2 regions of the Caldalkalibacillus uzonensis genome follow, and region 1 is predicted to be linked to the other one. Evidence: a T-box and tRNA genes for the amino acid it is inferred to sense, from the RefSeq annotation. Region 1 holds a T-box; the other holds one or more tRNA genes.
What was found. A T-box is a leader RNA that pairs with one kind of tRNA and senses whether it is charged. The one in region 1 lies ahead of ileS (isoleucine--tRNA ligase), so its partner is inferred to be a tRNA-Ile.
Positions count from the first base shown of each region.

Region 2: it encodes a tRNA-Ile, which carries the amino acid that the T-box ahead of ileS (isoleucine--tRNA ligase) is inferred to sense. The anticodon was not compared.

Region 1 is NZ_JAUSUQ010000006.1:191,037-202,444, forward strand. It holds gene sigG (RNA polymerase sporulation sigma factor SigG) at 1-181, shown strand, start outside; gene J2S00_RS09910 (YlmC/YmxH family sporulation protein) at 331-648, shown strand; gene pgeF (peptidoglycan editing factor PgeF) at 751-1,590, shown strand; gene J2S00_RS09920 (YggS family pyridoxal phosphate-dependent enzyme) at 1,608-2,288, shown strand; gene J2S00_RS09925 (YggT family protein) at 2,377-2,643, shown strand; gene J2S00_RS09930 (YlmH family RNA-binding protein) at 2,654-3,427, shown strand; gene J2S00_RS09935 (DivIVA domain-containing protein) at 3,517-4,017, shown strand; T-box leader at 4,168-4,438, shown strand; gene ileS (isoleucine--tRNA ligase) at 4,535-7,315, shown strand; gene J2S00_RS09945 (FbpB family small basic protein) at 7,594-7,725, shown strand; gene J2S00_RS09950 (TRAP transporter permease) at 7,849-9,837, opposite strand; gene J2S00_RS09955 (TAXI family TRAP transporter solute-binding subunit) at 9,951-10,976, opposite strand; gene J2S00_RS09960 (aspartate aminotransferase family protein) at 11,323-11,408, shown strand, end outside.
Region 2 is NZ_JAUSUQ010000001.1:225,432-236,839, forward strand. It holds gene J2S00_RS01105 (DUF58 domain-containing protein) at 1-852, opposite strand, end outside; gene J2S00_RS01110 (AAA family ATPase) at 849-1,838, opposite strand; gene J2S00_RS01115 (DUF1542 domain-containing protein) at 1,900-3,513, opposite strand; gene J2S00_RS01120 (ABC transporter permease) at 3,518-4,405, opposite strand; gene J2S00_RS01125 (ABC transporter ATP-binding protein) at 4,402-5,328, opposite strand; gene J2S00_RS01130 (DUF8726 domain-containing protein) at 5,329-7,698, opposite strand; tRNA gene J2S00_RS01135 (tRNA-Tyr) at 7,995-8,079, opposite strand; tRNA gene J2S00_RS01140 (tRNA-Glu) at 8,084-8,160, opposite strand; tRNA gene J2S00_RS01145 (tRNA-Ser) at 8,192-8,282, opposite strand; tRNA gene J2S00_RS01150 (tRNA-Met) at 8,314-8,390, opposite strand; tRNA gene J2S00_RS01155 (tRNA-Pro) at 8,435-8,511, opposite strand; tRNA gene J2S00_RS01160 (tRNA-Arg) at 8,517-8,593, opposite strand; tRNA gene J2S00_RS01165 (tRNA-Gly) at 8,615-8,689, opposite strand; tRNA gene J2S00_RS01170 (tRNA-Leu) at 8,718-8,805, opposite strand; tRNA gene J2S00_RS01175 (tRNA-Lys) at 8,819-8,894, opposite strand; tRNA gene J2S00_RS01180 (tRNA-Ile) at 9,005-9,082, opposite strand; tRNA gene J2S00_RS01185 (tRNA-Gly) at 9,094-9,167, opposite strand; tRNA gene J2S00_RS01190 (tRNA-Gln) at 9,172-9,246, opposite strand; gene J2S00_RS01195 (response regulator) at 9,829-10,476, opposite strand; gene J2S00_RS01200 (sensor histidine kinase) at 10,466-11,408, opposite strand, start outside.

The DNA of each region.
Region 1 (11,408 bases):
TCTTAAAGAAGCGATGCGCCGGCTAAATGACAGGGAAAAAACGATTCTTTCCATGCGTTTTTTTGAAGGCAAAACTCAGATGGAAGTGGCCAATGAAATCGGTATCTCCCAGGCACAGGTCTCCCGTTTGGAAAAAGCAGCCATTGCCCAGATGCAAAAATATGTGCAGGTTCATCCCTAATGGGGTACAGGACCGGTCGCCCACCATTGAGAGGCTGATGAGGCCGCCAGTAATCACTCAATGAGGGGACGGCCGGCATTTTTTTGTGGACTTTTTTGTTTGAAGCACATATACATGTATTAATCAAGCTGAAATGGGTGGGGACACCGATGATCAAGATATCGGAGTTACAAACCAAAGACGTTGTCAATATTGTGGACGGAAAAAATCTAGGTACCATCTATGATTTGGAGATCAATTTGCAACAGGGGCACATTGATGCGATCGTTTGTCCCGGTCCTGGAAAGTTTTTCGGGTTGTTTTCCAATGGGCAGGATATTGTTATTCCTTGGCACAATATTGTGAAGATCGGTAGTGACGTCATTTTGGTGCGCTTGGATACATCCAGCTATCGCCTGGAGGAAGAAGGTGAGCAGAAGTCTTCCAGCACTGAGCCGCCTGTTTACCGCCCCTACTCTCAAGGCTGATTAGTGGGGGACAAGCGCTGCAGGAGGCAGGGGCTTGTTCTCCCTTATCTATTGAGCTTTTCACTCCGTTTCTATAAGATAAGGATAAAGGAGCGTGGCTGGATGAGCACAAGCGAGGTTTTGACACGATCTGCTGAGCACCTCTTGATTCCAACACAATGGTACAAAGACTACCCTTGGCTGATCGCCGGTTTTACCACCCGTAAACAAGGAGTGAGCCGGCTGCCTTTCGCCTCATTTAACTGCGCCCTCCATGTGGGCGATAATGAACAGGACGTCATGACTAACCGGCAGCGTTTGGTTGAGCGGCTGGGGATGAGCCTTGAGGATATGGTTTGTGGAGAACAAGTGCATGGTGCTGAACTTTACTATGTCAAGCCCGGTGATAAAGGGCGGGGCAGCCGCGGGAGCGACAGCGCCATTCCTGGTGTTGACGGCTTGTATACCGATTATCCTTCCATCCTTTTGACTTCATTTTATGCCGATTGTGTGCCATTATATTTAATAGATGTCAGGCTAAAAGTCGTTGGGCTGGCCCATGCCGGCTGGAGAGGAACGGTGGCCGAGATCGGTCCCAAAATGGTGAAGCGCTGGCAAGCACAGTTTGGCAGCCGTCCTGAAGAGATCAAGGTACTGATCGGACCTGCCATTGGCGGTTGCTGTTATGAAGTGGATGACCGGGTGATTAATGCTTTGGGGTCAATGATGCCCCGCTTAAGTGAGGGTGTGATCCGGGACAAAGAGGGCGGTAAATATATGCTTGATTTGAAACAGATTAATTATGACTTATTGATTCATACAGGGATCCCTGGGAGCAACATTGATATCTCTCAGTGGTGCACCAGTTGCCGTCCTGATCTGTTTTTCTCTTATCGTAAGGAGCAAGGACGAACGGGGCGCATGGCCAGCTTTATCGCCATTAGGCAAAAATCAGCACAGTAATGAGAGGAGGATGATCCTTGAGCATCTATGACCAGTGGCTGAAGGTTCGGGATAACATTGAGCGGGCCTGTGCCAGAAGCGGACGCAGCCCAGACGAGATTACGGTGGTGGCTGTGACAAAGTACATGTCTCCGGAGCAGATGCAAGAGGTGTTCAAAGCGGGGCTGGAACATATCGGTGAAAGCAAAGCACAAGATGCACTAGAGAAGTGGGAACAATTGGGTGATAAGGGAACATGGCACTTTATCGGCCATTTGCAATCGAACAAGGTCAAATATGTGATCGATAAATTCCGTTATATTCACTCTTTGGACAGGCTTTCTCTGGCCAGGGAGATTGAAAGAAGGGCCGCCCGGCATGGTGTGCGCATGCCTTGTTTTATCCAGGTCAATGTGTCAGGGGAAACCTCTAAACATGGTCTTCATCCGGATGAGGTAGAGCGGTTTGTGGAGCATTTGGCTGAGTTTAACCATATTGTTCCCATTGGCTTAATGACAATGGCCCCTTATGTGGAGGATCCTGAACAAACCAGGCCGGTGTTCAGCCGCTTAAAGGAATTGCAAATTCTTTTGCAGGACAGGAAGTACGACCATGCCCCCTTAACGGAATTGTCCATGGGAATGTCCAATGATTACCCCATTGCTGTGGAGGAAGGAGCTACTTATCTGCGGCTAGGTTCTTGTTTAATGGGCCGATAATCAGTATCCTATTATGGAGGGGCGCAACATACATAGTTTGACACAGGCCATTGAAACGGTGCAGCAGATTAAGAAATGAGGTGATGAAATGAAATCATTTTTGATTGAATTTGTTAACACTTTTTTCTTTATCTATACGTTGATGGTGTTTATTTACATTTTGATGTCCTGGATTCCCAATTTACGCCAGTCCGCTTTTGGTGAACTGCTGGGCAAATTTGTAGAACCGATTTTGGCCCCATTCCGCAAGATTATTCCGCCCCTGGGCTTTATCGATATTTCTCCCATTGTTGCTTTACTTGCTTTGCGTTTTGCCAACTATGGTGCAGTGGCTTTAATCGACATGTTGTTGTAAGGAGTTTGGCATGGAGCATCTCAAGCAGCATTTCCGCACTGAGGAGCGCCCTTTTGTGGAGCGGATCACAGAGTGGGCTGAGCTGGTCGGTGTGCGCCACCAGCCCCGTTTAACCCCTTTCTTAAATCCCAGGGAGCAGTTTATTATCCGCTCTGTTGTGGGCCACATCCCCGATGTGAGTGTGACATTGTGGGGCGGATATGATCAAGCTGAACGCAAGCGGGCGCTAATCATCCCCGCTTATTGGGACGCAGGTCATAAAGAATTTCAGCTCTCTTTGTTAGCCATAGAGCACAGCCAGGCAGGGGAAATCACCCATCGTGATGTCCTCGGTTCACTTTTAGGGCTGGGCATTAAACGGGAGGTTGTGGGAGATATATTAATCACCCCGGAGACCAAGCAGGTGATTGTGGTCAAAGAGATGGAAGAGTATATCCGTCTGTACTTAACCCAAATTGGACGTCAGCGGGTCAAAATAGAAAGAGTTGAATGGTCGGCTTTGTCTGTTCCTGATGAGACTTGGGATCAGCTGACCGCTGTTGTCAGCTCCCTGCGGTTGGATGTGATCGTTGCTGAGTGTATCCGCCTGTCACGGGCCAAAGCCATGCAACTGATCAAGTCGGGCAGAGTGAAGGTTAATTGGAAAACGGAAGATCACCCTGCGGAAACAGTCAGTGAGGGTGATACGATCTCCATCAAGGGTTTTGGTCGGTTTTTATTTAAAGAGATTGACAGAAAAACCCGTAAAGATAAATTTCGCATTTACCTTGGATTTAAAAAGTGATCAATGAGCAGGATTTTTGGATATTGTGTCGAATAAGGTTAAAAAGCGCCAAGAGTGAATACAAGTAAGAATTGAAGGAGGGGCAGGGCATGGGTTTAACGCCGTTGGACATTCATAATAAAGAGTTTAAGCGCGTGTTCCGCGGTTATGATGAAGATGAAGTGAATGAGTTTTTGGACTTGGTGATCAAGGAATTTGAAATTTTAATTCGCGAAAAAAAGGAATTGGAAGAAAAAGTGGCCGAAGCCAACGAAAAGCTGAGCCACTTTAGTAACATTGAAGAAAGTTTAAGTAAAACGATCATCGTTGCCCAGGAAACGGCAGATGAAGTGAAAGCCAATGCCAAAAAAGAGGCAGAGCTGATTATTAAGGAAGCAGAAAAAAATGCGGACCGCATTATCAATGAAGCGTTGTCCAAATCACGCAAAATTGCCATGGAAGTTGAGGAATTGAAAAAACAAGCGTCCATTTTCCGCACCCGTTTCCGCACCCTGTTGGAAGCGCAACTGGAGATGCTGGAGAATGACGATTGGGACAAGCTGGCCAAAAGTGATCTAAATGAAGTGGAAGAGCTGAGAGTATCCCGCTAATGTGCTCTGCTTAGCCCAAACTATGATGCAGCCGCCCAACTATGTCTTTCACACCGTTCCTTTCACAAACGGCTGAACTTTAAAAACGGGCTTGACGCGGGGTTTACTTATTCTTTATACTGCCTATAATAAAATATATATCAACAGAGCTGAACAACGATGAACAGGAGAGTAAATAACATCGTTTTCCCTAGCGAATCAGGGATGGTGGAAGCCTGATGAAAACGGGTTATTGAAGATCACCTGGGAGTTGGCACGCTGAATAGAGAGTAAGCGTGACCGGGATGATTCACCTTACGAATCCAGAGTGAACGCAGCGTCTCCTGACAGAGTATAACAGTTATCATCCTTCCTTTATAACGGTGTCAGAGACTGCTTGCGTTTACTAGGGTGGTACCGCGAGCAACCTCTCGTCCCTAGATGGATGAGAGGTTTTTTATCGTTTTAGTTTTTTATCCTTTCCCATGTCTTGTTATTCTTTCATGACAGATGAGTTTGAAACTGGAGGGATCAATCAATGGATTACCGTCAAACATTACAAGTGATGAAAACAGACTTCCCCATGCGGGCCAATTTGCCCAAGCGGGAACCGGATCTGCAAAAGTGGTGGGACGAGATCGATATTTACCGCCAAGTGCAAGAAAGGACCAAAGGACGTCCAACCTACATCCTCCATGACGGCCCCCCTTATGCCAACGGGGACATCCATGTGGGCCATGCCCTGAACAAAGTACTGAAAGATATTGTGGTCCGCTATAAATCGATGACAGGTTACCATGCCCCATATGTGCCCGGATGGGATACCCATGGGTTGCCGATTGAACATGCTGTGATTAAGAACGAAAAAGTGGACCGCAAAAAAGTGGGGATCACTAAATTCAGACAGCTGTGCAAACAGTATGCTGAAAAGTATATTAACCGTCAGCGGGAGCAATTTAAACGCCTTGGGGTACGCGGAGATTGGGATAACCCCTATATTACTTTCCAGCCTGAGTATGAAGCCCGTCAAGTGAAAGTGTTTGGGGAGATGGCCAAGAAAGGATACATCTATAAAGGGTTAAAACCGGTCTATTGGTCCCCCTCTTCCGAGTCCGCACTGGCTGAAGCTGAAATTGAATATAAGGATAAACGCTCGCCATCCATCTATGTGGCCTTTCAGGTCATAGATGGCAAGGGTAAGCTGGATGAGGACAGTGCGGTTGTGATTTGGACGACCACGCCATGGACTATTCCAGCCAACTTGGCCATTGCGTTGCACCCCGAATTTGATTATGCACTGGTTCGTGTCAAGGGACACAAATATCTGGTGGCCAAGGGGCTTTTGGAGCAGCTGCAACAAGAGCTGGAATGGGACGGGTATGAGTTCTTGAACACCTTCAAAGGTGCAGAACTGGAACATGTGCTCACACGCCACCCGCTGTATGACCGGGAATCCCCCCTGATTTTGGGTGAGCATGTCACGTTGGAATCTGGCACCGGCTGTGTGCATACCGCTCCGGGACATGGGGAAGAGGACTTTTATGTGGGACAGCAATACAACTTGGGAGTTTTAAGCCCTATTGATGACCGCGGATACTTTACCGAAGAAGCACCTGGATTTGAAGGCTTGTTCTATGATGATGCCAATAAAGTAATCACCCAAAAACTGGATGAAGCAGGTGCCTTACTTAAGTTGTCCTTTATTACGCACTCCTATCCCCATGATTGGCGCAGCAAAAAGCCGGTTATTTTCCGGGCCACAGAGCAATGGTTCGCCTCCATTGACGGTTTCCGTGAAAAAATGCTGGAGGAAATCAAGAAAGTCAAGTGGGTGCCGGCCTGGGGCGAGACCCGCATATACAATATGGTCCGGGACCGGGGTGACTGGTGTATATCCCGCCAGCGGGTATGGGGTGTGCCTATTCCGATTTTCTATTGTCAGGACTGCCAAAAAGAGATTATTACAGATGAAACCATTGAGCACATTTCAAACGTCTTTCTTCACGAAGGTTCTGATGCCTGGTATGAGAAAGATGAACAAGCGCTGTTGCCGGAAGGATTTAAGTGCCCGCACTGCGGCTCATCCTCCTTTACGAAAGAGACAGACACAATGGATGTCTGGTTTGACTCCGGCTCTTCCCATGAGGCAGTGCTGAAACAAAGGGAGGACCTCTCCTGGCCAGCAGACTTATATCTGGAAGGAACCGACCAATCCCGCGGTTGGTTCAACTCATCACTGTCCACTTCAGTGGCCGTGAACGGTCGGGCTCCGTACAAAACAGTGTTGGGCCATGGTTTCACCTTGGACGGAGAGGGACGCAAAATGTCCAAATCGCTGGGCAATGTGATTGTGCCCCAAAAAGTGATGGATCAGCTTGGCGCCGACATCCTGCGCTTGTGGGTCTCTTCCGTGGAATATACACAGGACGTGCGCATCTCCGATGAGATACTGAAACAAATTGCCGAGGTGTACCGTAAAATCCGCAATACCTTACGCTTTATGCTGGGTAACCTGGCCGACTATGATCCACAGCAGGACCGGGTCAATATGGAGGAGTGGTCGGAACTGGACCATTTCATTATGCTGAAGGCGCAAAAGGTGCTGAAGCGGGTTCGGCAAGCCTATGAGGACTTCCAATTTCACAATGTGTATACGACCATCCACAACTTCTGCACCATTGAATTAAGCGCCTTTTACCTGGATGTCTCCAAAGACTTGCTGTATACGGAGCCTGCTCAGGCCAAAGCACGCCGGGCTACACAAACGGTGATGTATGATATCTTAACCATGCTGGTCAAATTGCTGACGCCGATTATGCCGCACACCACCGAGGAAGTGTGGAGATATATCCCTGGCGTCCAGGAAGAAAGCGTTCAGCTGACAGACTTTCCGGAAGTGGATCCAACTTACTTTAATGAGGACTTGGAACAAAAGTGGAATGCCTTTATGAAAGCCAGGGACGAAGTACTCAAAGCCCTGGAAGTGGCCCGTAAAGAAAAAGTGATTGGTTCATCATTGGGAGCCAAGGTTCATCTCTATCCGAACAAAGAAAACTTCCAGTTATTAAAGCAGTTCGATCAGCTGGACAAATTGTTTATCGTGTCTCAGGTTGAGCTGTATGATGAGCAAACTCCCGCCCATGAACAGGCACTAGGCTTAGAAGGCATGAAGGTATATATCCAGCCGGCTGAAGGTGAGAAATGTGAACGCTGCTGGGTAATCACCCCTGAACGTGGACAGGATGAGAAACACCCCACGCTTTGCCCGCGCTGTACCAGCATTGTCAACGAGCACTACCAACACCTTATGAAAGCGTAAAAGACAACCTGGCTTCGCCAAGCTAAGGGCGATGGCGAAGCCTATGTTCTCTCTTGCTTAACCTGGTCAGAAATTTATGTTATAATAATATTACTGAACTAAGTGCTTTTATAGCACTTAGTTCTTTTTGCGGCCAATTGTCAAACAAATGTAACAATTATAATGGTTACAAACTAAAAAAATAGGGTAAAATAATAAGTGAAAAGGGTCACAATGATCCAAGGGTAAATATCTGACTAATCCTACTTGACATAAAAAAATAAAAAGAGGTGATGCACATGCGCCGTACCAGAAAAATTACTCTGGAAGAGCTGATCAAAGAGAACAAAGATCTGCTCCTAAATGATAAAAAAGAGTTAGAAAAAATCGAAAAGCGCCTGGAAGAAAAGCATGTAAAAAATTTGTACTAATTAAGACAACCAATTGCAGTCATTAATTCAATGTCTGTTGGCCAATGCTTAACAAGTGTAAACAGTGGTATACACGTATAAAGAGTAGGCGGGGAAGAGTCCCGCCTACTCTTTAGATTTTCATTAAGTTTGCTGTGGTTCAACCTGCTTATTGTTAAGGCCGGAGTCATCGGCACGTTGTTTCTGGATGAACCAGATCAGGGCAATAAGCACCAATCCGGCTAAGTCCACCCATTTATTGGGGGAAATGAGTAACAGTCCCGCTACAAATAAGATGATACGCTCCCAAACATAGGCGCGGCGAATCAGATAACCCATTAAAGCACTGCTGATCCCGACCATCCCAAACAGTGCAGTGAGCACAGCAAGTGCTAATAATAATGGTGTATAGTCGATCAGAATGAGCATGGGATTAAAGACAAAAATGTAAGGAATGATGTATGCTGCTACAGCCAGTTTGACCGCTGTTACTCCTGTCATAAACGGATTGGAGCGGGCGATACCTGAACCTGCGTATGCGGCAAGACAGACAGGTGGTGTAATGTCAGCCACAATGCCAAAGTAGAACACAAACAAGTGTGCGGCAAGCACAGGTACAGCAAAGTCAGGATGACTCACTAAGGCGGGTGCAGCAATGGAAGCGGTGACCACATAGTTAGCCGTGGTCGGCAGCCCCATGCCCAGCAGGATGCAAGCAAACATGGTATAGATTAAGGTCAAGAACAGAACACCGCCGGACAGATTGATAATCCCACCGGCTATTTTGCCTCCCAATCCTGTGATCACAACGATTCCGGCAATAATCCCAGCGGTCGCACAAGCCGCGATCACGGGTAAAGCAACCCGTGCCCCTTGCTCCAACGTTTCTAATATATCCCTAAATGAAAAGCGAGTTTCCTTTCTAAAGAAACTGAGCACAAATGCGGTGGCAATACCCACCAGGGCTGCACGAATAGGTGAGAAGCCCATCAGTAATGTGCTAAAGATCAGCACCAAGGGCAAAATCATATAGCCGCGGCGCAAGATCACTTCTTTAATATCTGGTAACAGTTCTTTGGGCAGGCCTTTAATGCCCAGCCTTTTGGACTCGAAGTGCACACCCATAAACACACCGGTGAAATAAAGCAAAGCAGGAATCAGGGCAGCCAGCATGACCTGACTGTAGGGGATGCGAGTGTACTCAGCCAGCAAGAAGGCAGCAGCACCCATAATCGGGGGCATTAATTGGCCGCCTGTGGAGGCCGAAGCTTCTGCAGCTGCTGCAAACTCCGGTTTAAACCCCGATTTTTTCATCATAGGGATGGTAAAGGATCCCGAACTGACCGTATTGGCTACGGAACTTCCTGTTACTGTTCCTTGTAAAGCACTAGCTGCTACAGCTGCCTTCGCTGTTCCCCCTGTATATCGGCCAGTGGCAGCAAAGGCCAAATCATTGAAGAACTGGCCAATCCCTGTCTTGATCAGCAGCACGCCAAAAAAGAGGAACAGGAAGATAAACTTAGACGACACTTGAATAGGTGTACCGAAAATAGCTTCTGTACTAAAGTATAATCGTATTACCAGATTTTCCCATGTAAAGCCGCGATGGGGAAAGAAAGGCATTTGCTGGCCGTACAAGGCATAAATCATAAACAGCGTGGCTATAACGACGATCGGCAAGCCGACACAGCGGCGTGTGGCTTCCAGAACGAGCAGAACCCCAAGTGTCGCCACAATAATATCCAGCTCAGTTGCATTGCCTCTAGGGATACGAACTGTTAACTCATCGAGAAAGAAAGCAAAATAATAGCCAACAAAGAGAGAGGTGAAAGCCAGTATGACATCGTACCAGGGGACACTTTTTTGTTTGCGCTGTATTCCTTTTTTCACAGGATACAAAAGAAAGATGAGACCCAAAGCCGTTCCCACGTGGATCGCCCCCTGCATCTGAGAGCGCAGGATGCCAAATGAAGCTGTATACAGATGGAACAACGTCAGTGAAATGGCTAAAAAAGAGACAACCCAAGCCCACTTTCCTAATTTTTTGCGGTAAGCACTTTCCCGGTCATATTTTTCCAAGAGGGAGTCATCCTGGGTTTGGTTCTGCGTTTGAGTTGTATCTTGTTTAGTCATAAAGGAAGTCACCACCTTGATTTAATAAGGCAATCAATCAGATAAGCCAATCAAGGGGCCAAACACACTGTGCCTGGCCCCTTTCATCTGTGTTGCGTGTCTTGTATACCTATTTAATCTAAAACACCTTGTTCTTGATAATATCTTTCAGCACCCGGATGGATCGGCAGTCCATCAGAACCTAATAGGGCATTTTCAAGTGTGGTGTGGTCTGATTGAGGATGAGTGTTCTCATCAGCATGCTCAATCATGACACGCGCCAACTCATAGGCAAGGTCGTCGTTAACCTTATCTGTATTAGCCACCAAAACGGCATAGGCGGAAACCACGGTCACGTCCTCATCAATCCAATTATAGGTTCCGGCCGGGATGGTGTAGGCTTCATAGCCGCTGTTTGCTTCGATATATTCAAGGGCCTCAGCAGAAATCTCCAGAAGCTTCACATCACCGGCAGAAGCTTGCAGTTCCTCAATGCCTGCATTGGGCAAACCAAGCAAGCCAAAGGAAGCATCTATGGTATTGTCTTGAAGACGGTCTCTGGCAGCACCAAAATCCTCTTGGAACGCTTCATAATCGCCATCTTCAAGACCGTAGGCTTCCAGTACCAGTTTGGCCACAGCCTGGGTTCCGCTTCCCGCAGGTCCAATGGCCACCCGTTTGCCGCGCAGATCTTCAATGCTTTCAATCCCACTGCCTTCACGGACCACAATTTGCAATACTTCAGGATAAATATGGCCGATGAAAGCGAAATTGGTAATAGCACCGTCAGCAAACTCACCTTCACCATTGTAGGCTTCCAGAGCAGGAATGTGTACTGTCATACCCAAGTCAAACTCACCTGTGCCGATTTTGGACAGGTTCTCCACAGAAGCACCGGAAGCTACAGCGTCAAAATTAGCATCAATGTGATTGTTCCATACATTAACCATTTCTTGTCCTAAGGGATAATAGGTCCCTCCAGTACTACCGGTTCCCATCACATAATATCCGTCAGTACCTTCTTGGGGTGCTTCTTCAGTAGCATCGCCATTGCCTTCTGCTTCAGGCTCCTGACCATCGTCTTGGGCAGCTCCACAGGCAGCCAAGACTAAGGCCAAAGCAAGGAGTAAGGCAAGCAAGCCAAACTTTCTGTTCTTCATAGACAGAATTCCCCCTTGTTTATATTATTTTAACCCCTTTACGATTCAGGCCAACCAGGTTCCGGTATGTATGGAGTTCTGAATAGTAAAGGAGTTATTCCCTCTTTTATTACCCGTTCGTTTTGCTAAGTAAACTTGGACAGCAAGAAACTTTCCCTTGCGACCAACATCATCATACCACACATTTTTCATATTTTGTACAGTCAAACAAATTTTTATTGCTTTTTTACCAGAAAGGGTGTAAAATGAATGAAAAATTTCATATAATAATAAACGAGAAGGAAATATTCCTTCATAAACAAGAAACCATGAATGAAATTGAATAGACTTAGGGGGAGGAAGAACGATGGCGATTGTAGCCCATCAAGATCCGCTTCAATTATTAAAAAACAGAACAAAAAAATCGTATCAACTGTTTCAAGAAGCTCAGCA
Region 2 (11,408 bases), on a different contig from region 1:
GTAAATGGTATGTTCGAGGGAATGTTCCGTGTGAACATCCACATATAACATGTCGCGTTTGAAAGCAAAGGCAGCGATCTCCTGTTGAAACAGACTGACTGCCTCTTTATACCGGCCTAGGACCCGCGGGTTTAAGCTGATTTCCTTTCCCTCTCCCGTTTCACTGTCGATCAGCCGCCAATCCCCCTCAAGGCCGGGGTTCCGCTCGTGTTGTGAGAGCAGGTGAACAAGAATCACTTCTTGACGGGCTGCTTGGATAAAGCGGATACCCTCTTCATAACCGTTCGGAAATAAAAAATCTGAGAAAATAATGGCAAGGCCTGGCTGGCCATGAACCGCCCGGCCATCAGCAAGGGCTGTGTTCAAATTCCCTTCCTGTGCCGGATTTAAGGACTGCAAAAACTGAAACAACTCCCTGACCTGTCCTTTACCTGTCAGGTTGCGCTGTTTGGCTTTAATTTGCTGATCAAAAGCATAGACGGACACGCGGTCAAAATGGTGGAGAGACAAATAGCCAATCGCAGCACATAATTCCACTGCACGCTGAAACTTGTGCGGGCGGCCAAAGGCCATGGACCGGCTGCTGTCAATATACAATGAAATGTGCAGCTCTTGCTCATCCAGGTATGTTTTTAAGAACAGCTTGCCCAGCCGGCCGTAAGCATGCCAGTCCAGACGGCGAATATCATCACCAGGCGTATAAGAACGGTAATCGGCAAACTCGACTGACTGGCCTAACAAGCGGGAACGTCTTTTTCCAGCCCACCTGCCGCTCACCATTTTCCTGCTCAGCACCTTCATCTGCTCCAAGCGTCGCAAAAAGTCTGGATCAAGAACAGGCGCTTCATTCATTCTGTTTTCACCGCTTCAATGATGTCGGTGATGAGCTGGTCCGTACGCACCCCATTGGCTTCCCCCTCAAAATTAAGCAACAGGCGGTGACGCAGGGCAGGCCAGGCGACTGTCCGAATGTCGGCGTAGGCAACATGCAGACGCCCGTCACAAAAAGCGCGAACTTTGCCCAGTTTAATCAGGGCTTGCAACCCCCTTGGTCCGGCCCCAGCCCGCACATACTGCTGTACGGATGGGACCGGGGTTAAGTCAGGGTGGGTGGCTATGACCATTTTGACGGCATAATCAAGTACTTCATCGGCCACAAGGATGTCGTTCACCGCCCGTTGAATCTCTAGAATCGTGTCTCCGCTGGTGATCCGGGAGACTTCCGGATTTCTGCCCATCGTTGTTCGCCTGATAATCTCCTTCAGCTCCTCTGCAGCCGGAAAAGGGACATCAATTTTGAGCAAGAAACGGTCCAGTTGAGCTTCTGGCAAAGGATACGTGCCTTCCTGTTCCAGAGGATTTTGAGTGGCCAACACAAAAAAAGGCTCAGGCAGGTTCCTTGTTTGCCCGGCGATGGAAACGGTACGCTCTTGCATCGCTTCCAAAAGGGCACTCTGGGTCTTGGGTGTGGCTCGGTTGATTTCATCGGCCAAGACAATGTGAGCGAAGACAGGTCCCGGTTGAAACTTGAAGTACTGCTGCCCCTCCTTATTCACTTGAATGATGTTCGTGCCCACAATATCGGCAGGCATCAGATCGGGGGTAAATTGAATGCGTTTAAAAGAGATATCAAATGTTTGAGACAACGTGCGGACCAGAAGCGTCTTTCCCAGGCCAGGCACCCCCTCAAACAAGGCATGCCCCCCGCTGAACACCGCCCACAATAAGTGTTCAATCACGTCCTTTTGACCAACAATTACTTTTCCGATTTCCTGACGAACCTGGTCAATGATGGATCTGTACTCTCCAAAATAAGCCGTCGTTGTTTCCGCTTGCATATTTAACGCCTTCCTTTGATTTTTGTAATTTTATTGTCTCTTTTTGAATTTGTTCGTTTGTTCACGGTTCGATTTGGCTGAAATACCGTTTAACCACGTCCTCATAAGCAGGGGGGATATGTCCGGACTGAAGCTGTTCCCGGACATAGTGCTCATACTGCTGATAAACCTCCCGGTAAGGGGTCACCGTTCCAGATGCCCCATAACTTTGCCGGGTCAACCGTTCTCCGTTTTCACCCTCTCCCGTTGGCCCGCCAATGGTGGCTTGGTGGTCACCCTGTCCGGCGATACGTTCACTGGGCACAGAAACAAGTTGCCTCGACCCAGCACCCAGACCGGCACCGCTTCCCCCTGGTCCTGATCCGCTGCCCCCCGTTCCTCCTCCGCCTGCTCCCCCTCCGGACCCTTGAGTGCCGGATCCCTGAGCGGTCCCTTCTCCGGTCGAACCAGACTGCCCCTCACCTTGGCTATTGCCTTGGCCTTGCTGTTCGGCATGCCCGCTGCCTGCTGACCCGGAGCCAGGCTGTCCGGAAGTTGAAGAAGGGGGTGAAGCGGAACTTCCCCCTTGTTGGCTTGCCGGCTGGGAGGGGTTGGCAGCCCATGTGCCGGAGGAAGTCACCTCTCCGGCCAAGAGCTGCTGTGCCTGGGCCAGCACCGTTTGAGCCTCACTCAACTGGCTGGCAAGTTGAGCCGCTTGAGCCGCAAACTGACCAGAGTGGCTAAGCTGTTGCTGAAGCAGGTCGGTGACGGCGTTCTGATTGGCTTGTTGCCCTTCTGCTGCCAAAGCTTCCAACCTGTTTTGTAATGCTTTGAGTTCTTCTGCTAAGAGCTCCAGCTGCTCAGCTGATAATGCCCCTTGAAGCACATCCATGTCGACGGGCTGAGCGTTGGCCGCTGCTTGTTGCACAGCTTGATACATGTGTTGCAGGGCGTCCTGTCTCAGTCTCTCCCTGTCGGCTAGAGCAGCCAGCTCTGTGCTTGCTTGCTCTATATTGTTTATGTTTTCAGAGAGAGATTGCCTTTCCTGCAACTGCTGCTGAAGATCTTCTAATTTTTGGATCAGGTCCTCCTGCTGTTCCGCTGTCAATTGTCCGCTCTGCTTGATGTCTTGCTTGGCCTCTTCTAATTTCTGTGTGGCCTCGTCAGTGGCCTCTTGGGTGATTTGTCGTTCGTAGAGCACATCATCCATGGGATTGGGTAAAACCATGAGCAGCATCAAAGTGGCCAGTAAACTGCCAGACACAATCAACCGTGTGCCGGCCACCTTCAAGACAGGCATCTGTTTCAGTATGGCCGGCAGATGATGACGCAGTTGTTCAATGGCATCTTTCTTTTGTTGCCGGGCAATAGGGGACGGATCAGCACCATATTGCCAAGCGGTCATCACGCTCTCGTTTAAGCCCCGTTGATCTGCTTCCCTGGCCGCCTGACGATAAGTGGGACGCTGTGTCCAGGTAGCCATAAAGACGGCTGCTGCAGACAGCAGCACCACCAGCCACAGGAACAGCTTGGCCTGGGTAAGGGGAATCACACGGGAAAGCACAAGGATCCCACACCCCAAACCAAGCGCCACAGGGATCACCCGCCAGCTGATGTTCCAGATCAAACGGTAAATCAACCGCTTCCGAATCGGGGACAATAAGCGGTAAAGTTCATCTTCCCGGCGTGTAAACACGTTCTCACCTCTTTAACCTGAGCGATGGGCGTACCGGTTTAATGAAGTAGATGGCCAGCAATAAACAGATCAGGCACATTCCGCCCAGCACCATCAGATACAGGACATACGGATCCACAGGCAAGGCAAATTGGGGGCCTGCACCACCGAAAGACCCTGGAGGACCCATCCTGTCACTAAGCGGTCCAATGTCAAAAACATATAACATGAGGAATAACGGATTAATACTCTGAAAAAATTCAGCCCAAAACACATTTTGGGGTGGATAACCCTGCGCGGAACGATAAGCCAGTTCCTGTATGACAACTGAAGCAATAAACGTGCCGGCCAGGTAAACAAAAATAAAACCATAGGTAAAAACAGTGGCGACACCTGTCCGTTTAAACATGGTGGAGAACAGAATGCCAATGCTGCCCACAGCAAACATGGTGATTAAATACAACAAGAAGACTTTAACTAATTGCTGGGGAGAAATGCCTCCGTATAAAAAGACAATGCTGTAGAGCGGAATTGAGGACAACACCAGAAACATCATAAAACTGAGGGAGGACAGCCATTTTCCCAAGATAATTTTCGATGCCGATGAATTGGTGGTAAGCAGGATATCTAACGTTTGCCGCTCCCTTTCGCCACTGATCACCCCTGCTGTCAGCCCTGGCGTCACAAAACCGATTAAGGCAAATTGCAGCATGGTGAGCATCATGAACAATTCCCGTGAAGCCCGGGGATTAAAATAGGTTTGATCCCCTGTCATCAGATAAATAAAGGTAAAAACAATCCCGCCCAAAACAGCAAGGTAAAGCGTAATGGCCACTGGCGCCCGTCCCGACCGCATTCTTAAGCGCAGCTCGTTGACCAGAATCGGATTGTGTAATCGCTTAAAGACATTCATGATCCCACCCCCTTCGTAATTTTCATAAAGATTTCCTCCAGATTTCCCTGGGCTTCACTAAAAGCCACAACAGGGTATCCCCTCTTCATCAGCTCGGCAAGAAGCTGGACCTGTTCAGCATCGGAACCACTAAAACCAGCCTCAATACGATCATCCACTCGCCTGACCGACGTGACCAAGGGATGGCTGCTTAACATCTGAATCACTTCCTCCCACCCGTTTAACAAGCGGATAGTGATGATTTTTTGTTCATTTATCTTCAGATTAATCTCTTCCATGGTTCCTACCGTCACCAATTCCCCGCCTTCTATAATCCCGATCTGATCACACATTTCAGCTAATTCGGGCAGGATGTGTGAACTGATTAAAATCGTTTTGTCCATGTTGCGCAACTCTTTTAAAATCTCCCTCAGCTCCACCCTGGCCCGGGGATCAAGGCCTGAAGCCGGCTCATCCAAGATCAGGACCTGTGGATTGTGCACCAGGCATCTGGCCAGACCCAGACGCTGCTTCATCCCCCGGGACAAACTGTCTACATAAGCTTCCCGTTTATGGATTAAATTGACAAGCTCAAGCAGTTTGGGGATGATCTCTTTTCTCTCCCGTACGGGAATATCATAATTGGCCCCGTAAAAATCGAGGTATTCCTCCACTTTAAGATTGTCATAAACACCAAAAAAGTCAGGCATGTAACCAATCAACCGGCGGACTTCCCGGGGATTTTCCGTCACCTCAAATCCGCCGATAAAGGCTTTTCCACTGGTGGGAGCCAATAAAGTAGCCAGGATGGACAGGGTGGTCGATTTCCCAGCCCCATTGGGTCCAACAAACCCGAAAACAGTCCCCTCCTGGATCTCCAGTGACAAGCCTTTTAAGGCCTCTGTTTTTCCAAACCGTTTGGTTAGTTGCTCAAGTTTAATCATTTACTCCACCACCTGTCCCTGCCAGCTGATTCTGGGTATCCCAATATGTTGGAAATCTTGTGAACTGGATAAACGGATCCGTATCATGTTTTCCTCGGAGAGGTAATCTGGCTGCTTCTTCACTACCAAAGTGTGCTGATCAAGCACCTCATCCAATGGTTCATAGGTTTCTGTTTTCCAGTTATAAATCTCTCTTGTAAACTGTGGGTTGTCATGACTCCAGGTACGCAGATAAATCTCCTCTGGCTCTACGGTCATATGGGGATGTTCCACTTTAATGTCAAAGACCAGTTCCCCATTTCGTCGGATGACGTAACCATCCCCTGAATGCTCCACAGTGTCGTCACTGTCGACCAGAGCGGGACTAACGACGCCTTCGGGAACAAACACAGACCCATCAGGTGCAGGAAGCACATTTAAAGCCGCTTTGACGAGCAGCAGGGAATCGGTTTGATAGGAATGGTCCGCTATTTCCAAGTCAATCACGTCAACATCTGTCCAACCAATAATCATAAATGGGTCAGTCATCATGGAGAACGGACGGTGCATATTGAACATATCCAGAATCAAATATTCTCTGGTTGAATAATAGTTGTGCTGAGGCACGTTTGTTTTGATGCTATCTGGCAGCAGACGCTCGACTGGCGGAAATACGTCCCTGCCTGACTGGGCCGGATTATATGTAAAAGACACTTCTTGTGACTCACCAGGCTCCAGTGTGCCAATATCATGCACCCTGGTCCCACTTACCACTTTGGCATCATAAATGGTTAAAGATGTGTGATTGGTGACAGTGCCCTTCATTTCCCCTTCCTGAAAGACAAACTGGGATTCAAAATGACCGATATCCGGCAGTGACGTTTCAAACAAGGCTTTTCGCAATGACCAGTATTCAACATCTTTAAATACAATGTCAGCTTGTTGGGGAGGATGGGTGATCCAGACATCACGGTTGGTGTCCGCAGGCGGATATGAACGGTAATAACTGTCAATGGCAGCCCTTACGCCTCCCGTTTCGTTATAGCGCAGATGGTAATCGCCGCCCTTGGGAACAAAGATGGCTGACACCGCTGTCAGCTGGGCCTGCTCCGTTTGTTGAAGATCAAGGATGCCGACTTGATGGACAAGCACATTCTGCGTACGCTCCATGCTGCCATAGAAAAAGATAACCAAGCCAATCAGGCAGGCAACGCCGGGCACAATCATCCACATCCAGCCCCGTTTGTCCCGACGCTTTAAGATCCAGTATAAGACTGGACCGACCAGGACGATATACAGTCCAAACAGAACACTGATCGTGCTTAAGTCAGGCAGCTGCAATGACGGGATGCGTTCAGCAGCCTGCAGCAATGACCAGTACTGATCATAAGGATCCATCTTCGCTGCATCGTATCCAGCAGACGTCACCACTGTTCTGCTGAGCAGCTCAGCCCACACATGTTGATGCCCCTCCCCAGCGTTGATAAACTCCCCGGCCAGATCATAAGCAACATACAGGACATGCCCATGCCCAGCTGGTCCAAGGACAAACAGGGGATTCTCGTCTTGCTCAACCACAACTTGTCCCTTAACCTCTCGAGTGCGGCTGATCGTCAGCGGTCTTTGAAGGGGTATATTGTCAGCTATATCGGTGTCCAAACCTGGCAGTTCTTTTAAAGACACCGTCCCATTTACCTTTACAGGAGAAATATCTTTAAGCCTATCAGGAAGTTTATCGTAATGTGGCCCTCCAGCCAGGACAAGCAGGCCGCCATTCAATGTCCATTCCTGAATCGATTCAACTTGGGCAGAAGTGAGCTGATCACGGGAAAAATCATTAATCACGATCACATCAAGGCCATCAAGAAAGATGGGCCTTTCAGGTATGTCACTGCGATTTAAAGCAACAACCCGAACAGAACTGTGAAAGATGTCTTTAGGCAAGCTTTCCAGAAAGCTGCCCGTATTCGGATCTTCGGCTAACACACCGATTAAAATGGCTTCACCTGACAAAGATGGTCCGCTCAAGGTGGTTTTGGCTACTTCCTTCCCCTCTTGCACCAAGCGGACAGATGCACCAGACAAATAGTCGCCGGGCACATACAACGACACCATTTGGGTGGTACCTTGGGAAATGGCCACAGGCCGGTAATAGACTCCGCCAAAGTCACCAGGGATATCAATGGTGACTTCTCCTTCAATATCTTCACCCATGTTGGTCACTTTCACTTGGACAGGAACCCAGCTGGCAGGCTTGTACACACCGCCGAATCCCACTTTTACTTCCAATTTCACTTGTTCATCCGCAAAAATGGTTGAAGTCAGTAATAATGAAGCAACGATAATAGCCACCAGAGCACAAACTAAACAGCGAAACGTGTTGGGTCTCATCCGACTGACAGACATATACATATATGAAAACCCCCGTTACTTTATGATTTTTTCTATACCACTACTATCAATAATAAGACGCTTCAAACAGCAAAAAAGTTTCGATTATTTAATGAACAAGAACTATAAAATAAGTTAAAAAAGTAAGATCATGAAAATAATTGTATCACTCACTCCCAGGTCATGAGAACAAAAATATTTGAAAAAACAAAAAACCCTCTGAATAGAGTTCAGAGGATTAATCAAAGTAAAAACGGAGTCATGTCAATTAAGACAATATGTAAAGCTTAAGGTTATGGTGGAGGGGGACGGATTCGAACCGCCGAACCCAGAGGGAGCAGATTTACAGTCTGCCGCGTTTAGCCACTTCGCTACCCCTCCACAATGGTGACCCGTAGGGGATTCGAACCCCTGAATGCCGGCGTGAAAGGCCGGTGTGTTAAGCCACTTCACCAACGGGCCACGATGGTTAAATCAGGATATAAATGCTTCCTGGCGGAGGAGGAGGGATTCGAACCCCCGCGGGCCGCGAAGCCCCTGGCGGTTTTCAAGACCGCTCCCTTCAACCACTTGGGTACTCCTCCGCGTTTTCATCATGATAATCAATGGGTAAAATGGTGGCGGCGGCGGGGATCGAACCCACGACCTTACGGGTATGAACCGTACGCTCTAGCCAGCTGAGCTACACCGCCAAATTAAAATTTAAAAAATAACCATAGAATAGAAAAGAAAAAAATGGTCGGGAAGACAGGATTTGAACCTGCGACTTCCACGTCCCGAACGTGGCGCTCTACCAAGCTGAGCTACTTCCCGAAAGATGGTGCGCCCTGAGAGACTCGAACTCCCAACCTTTTGATTCGTAGTCAAACGCTCTATCCAGTTGAGCTAAGGGCGCTTGTTATATTTTTGTGATAAATGGAGCGGAAAACGGGATTCGAACCCGCGACCCCCACCTTGGCAAGGTGGTGCTCTACCCCTGAGCTATTTCCGCTCATCATGTTTATGATAAACAGTGTAAATGGTGCGGGTGAAGGGATTTGAACCCCCACGCCCGTAATGGGCACTAGACCCTGAACCTAGCGCGTCTGCCAGTTCCGCCACACCCGCACATTGTAAATAATGGTGAGCCGTGAAGGATTCGAACCTTCGACCCTCTGATTAAAAGTCAGATGCTCTACCAGCTGAGCTAACGGCTCATTAAGGACAAGTGTTAGTATACAACGTTTATTCTGTTTTTGCAACACCTTTTTTACACCCTCAAAATTGGATAACAAAACAAACTCAACAGGTAATTATCGACTAAAAATGGCGGGCCTAAGTGGACTTGAACCACCGACTTCACGCTTATCAGGCGTGCGCTCTAACCAGCTGAGCTATAGCTCCCATGGAAGGAAATGGAGCGGGTAATGGGAATCGAACCCACGCTACCAGCTTGGAAGGCTGGAGTTCTACCACTGAACTACACCCGCTCGTTGGCTGGGCTGGCTGGATTCGAACCAGCGCATCACGGGGCCAAAACCCGTTGCCTTACCACTTGGCTACAGCCCATCACAATTTATTAATGATTTAATTATATACAAATTCTAGATGGCGGAGCTGACGGGATTCGAACCCCTGAATGCCGGCGTGAAAGGCCGGTCTGTTAAGCCACTTCACTAACGGGCCACAAATATAATCTGTCAAAATCAACGCAAGAGATAATATACCAGGACTTTTTCATTTTTGCAACCTCTTTAAATAAAGAAAGACAATTCAAAGCTTTCCCCCAAATGATTAACATATTAAGGTGATTTTTTAAACAGACGCTTGATTATTTTAATCAAAGACCAGAAACGATTTTGACTCCCTTTGCTCAAGTGTTTATACTTCCACGCATGGTTCGCATTGTAACGGACGTCGTCCATATACTGTTTTAAAACCCACTCATGATCTGTTGGATTATACATGTTAATCCCTCCGTGATTGACGGCAATTAACCTCTATTTTTACTGTCACTGGAATTATAACAACGGAGGGATTCTTTAGCGTCGGGCAAGCGGTTGATTTTAAAATACAAAAAAGGTCTCACTCCAATGTAAGGCCTTTCCTCATGTCAGATTCAGACTATAGTCTCAGTTTAGCAATAATACCTCATTGTTGATGGCCAAACCATTTATGCTTAATTGCATACACTGCGGTCTGCGTGCGGTCATGCAACTCCAATTTGGCCAAAATACGTGTAACATGTGTTTTTACCGTTTTTTCTGTTACATTGAGATCCGCCGCAATCTCTTTATTGCTTTTGCCCAATGTGATATGGTACAGCACATCTTTTTCTCTGGGTGTTAAACTTGAAAATTTCACTGCTGATTCTTCCTGGGAGGTGACATGTGTCACCAGTTGATGGGTCACTTGAGAATGAAGCGCTTTTTCCCCGCTAACCGTTTTTTTGATCGCTTCTACCAAGATATCAGGCTCCACATCTTTAAGTTGATATCCTTCTGCTCCCGCTTTAATACCGGACAATACGTATTCTTGATCGGAGAAACTGGTTAAGACAATCACTTTGACCTGCGGATACGTCTCCTTAATCTTCCGCGTGGCTTCAATCCCATCCATCTCCGGCATAATCAGATCCATCAGCACAACGTCAGGCTGATACTTCTCTACTTTGGCAATAGCTTCTTTTCCGTTTCGCGCTTCTCCCACCACTTCAATATCCCTTTGGGTTTGCAGAAAAAACTTTAATCCTTTAAGCACAATGGCATGATCGTCTACCAACAACACTTTAATCTTCATTTGTTTCTCTTCCCCCATCCTGCTTTAATGGTATGCTCACATGCACTCTAGTGCCTTTGTTTTCCTGGCTGTAAATATGAATAGAACCGCCTGCCTCTTCTGCCCTTTCTTTCATGCTGGTTAAGCCCAGCGAATAGCCATTCCCATCAACAGCATGAGGATTAAAGCCGCATCCATCATCGATGATACTCAGTCTGATTTGTTTTTTATCAATCGTTAATTTAATGGTTGCTACGTTTGTTCTGGCATGTTTTCTGATGTTATTAAGTGCTTCCTGACCAATCCGCCACAATGTTTCTTCTACACGGCGTGGCAATTGGGCGATCCCTTCTACTTGATCATTAATCTTTAGTCCTATTTTTTGCCCGTACTGTTTGAGGGTAGTCATAATGCCTGCTTCCACGTTGGCAGGTCGGAGTTGCCAAATGAGAGAGCGCATATCAGCCAAGGCTTCCTTGGACAATGTTTGGATTTCTTCCAGTGACTCGCCCACTAATTGAGGATCGGTAGGCAGGCATTCTTTGGCACCCCGGGCCATAAGGGATAACGAAAAAAGCTTCTGATTAACCGAATCATGTAAATCCCGGGCTAACCGGTTTCGTTCCTCAACAAGGAGCATTTCCTGCTTCTGCTCATGCAAACGGATCGTTTCGATCAACAAAGAAAGATGATCTCCCAACGCTTTAAGGACGTCTCTTTCCGTTTCGGAAAGCGGGTTGTCCGTTGTTTGGGCTACATACAGCAAGCCGATGGGTTTATCCGACAGTATCAGCGGAACAGCTGCGGCATGCCACGTGTTTTTTTCTCTTACATCTGGCAGAAAAGCAAGCTTTTCCTGCCCAAGGGCGATGTTCTGTTGCTCCAGAGCTGATTTGATGACGTGAGCATTGGTCAGAGAAAGCTTATGATCGATTTTGGTTGTAACGACTGCT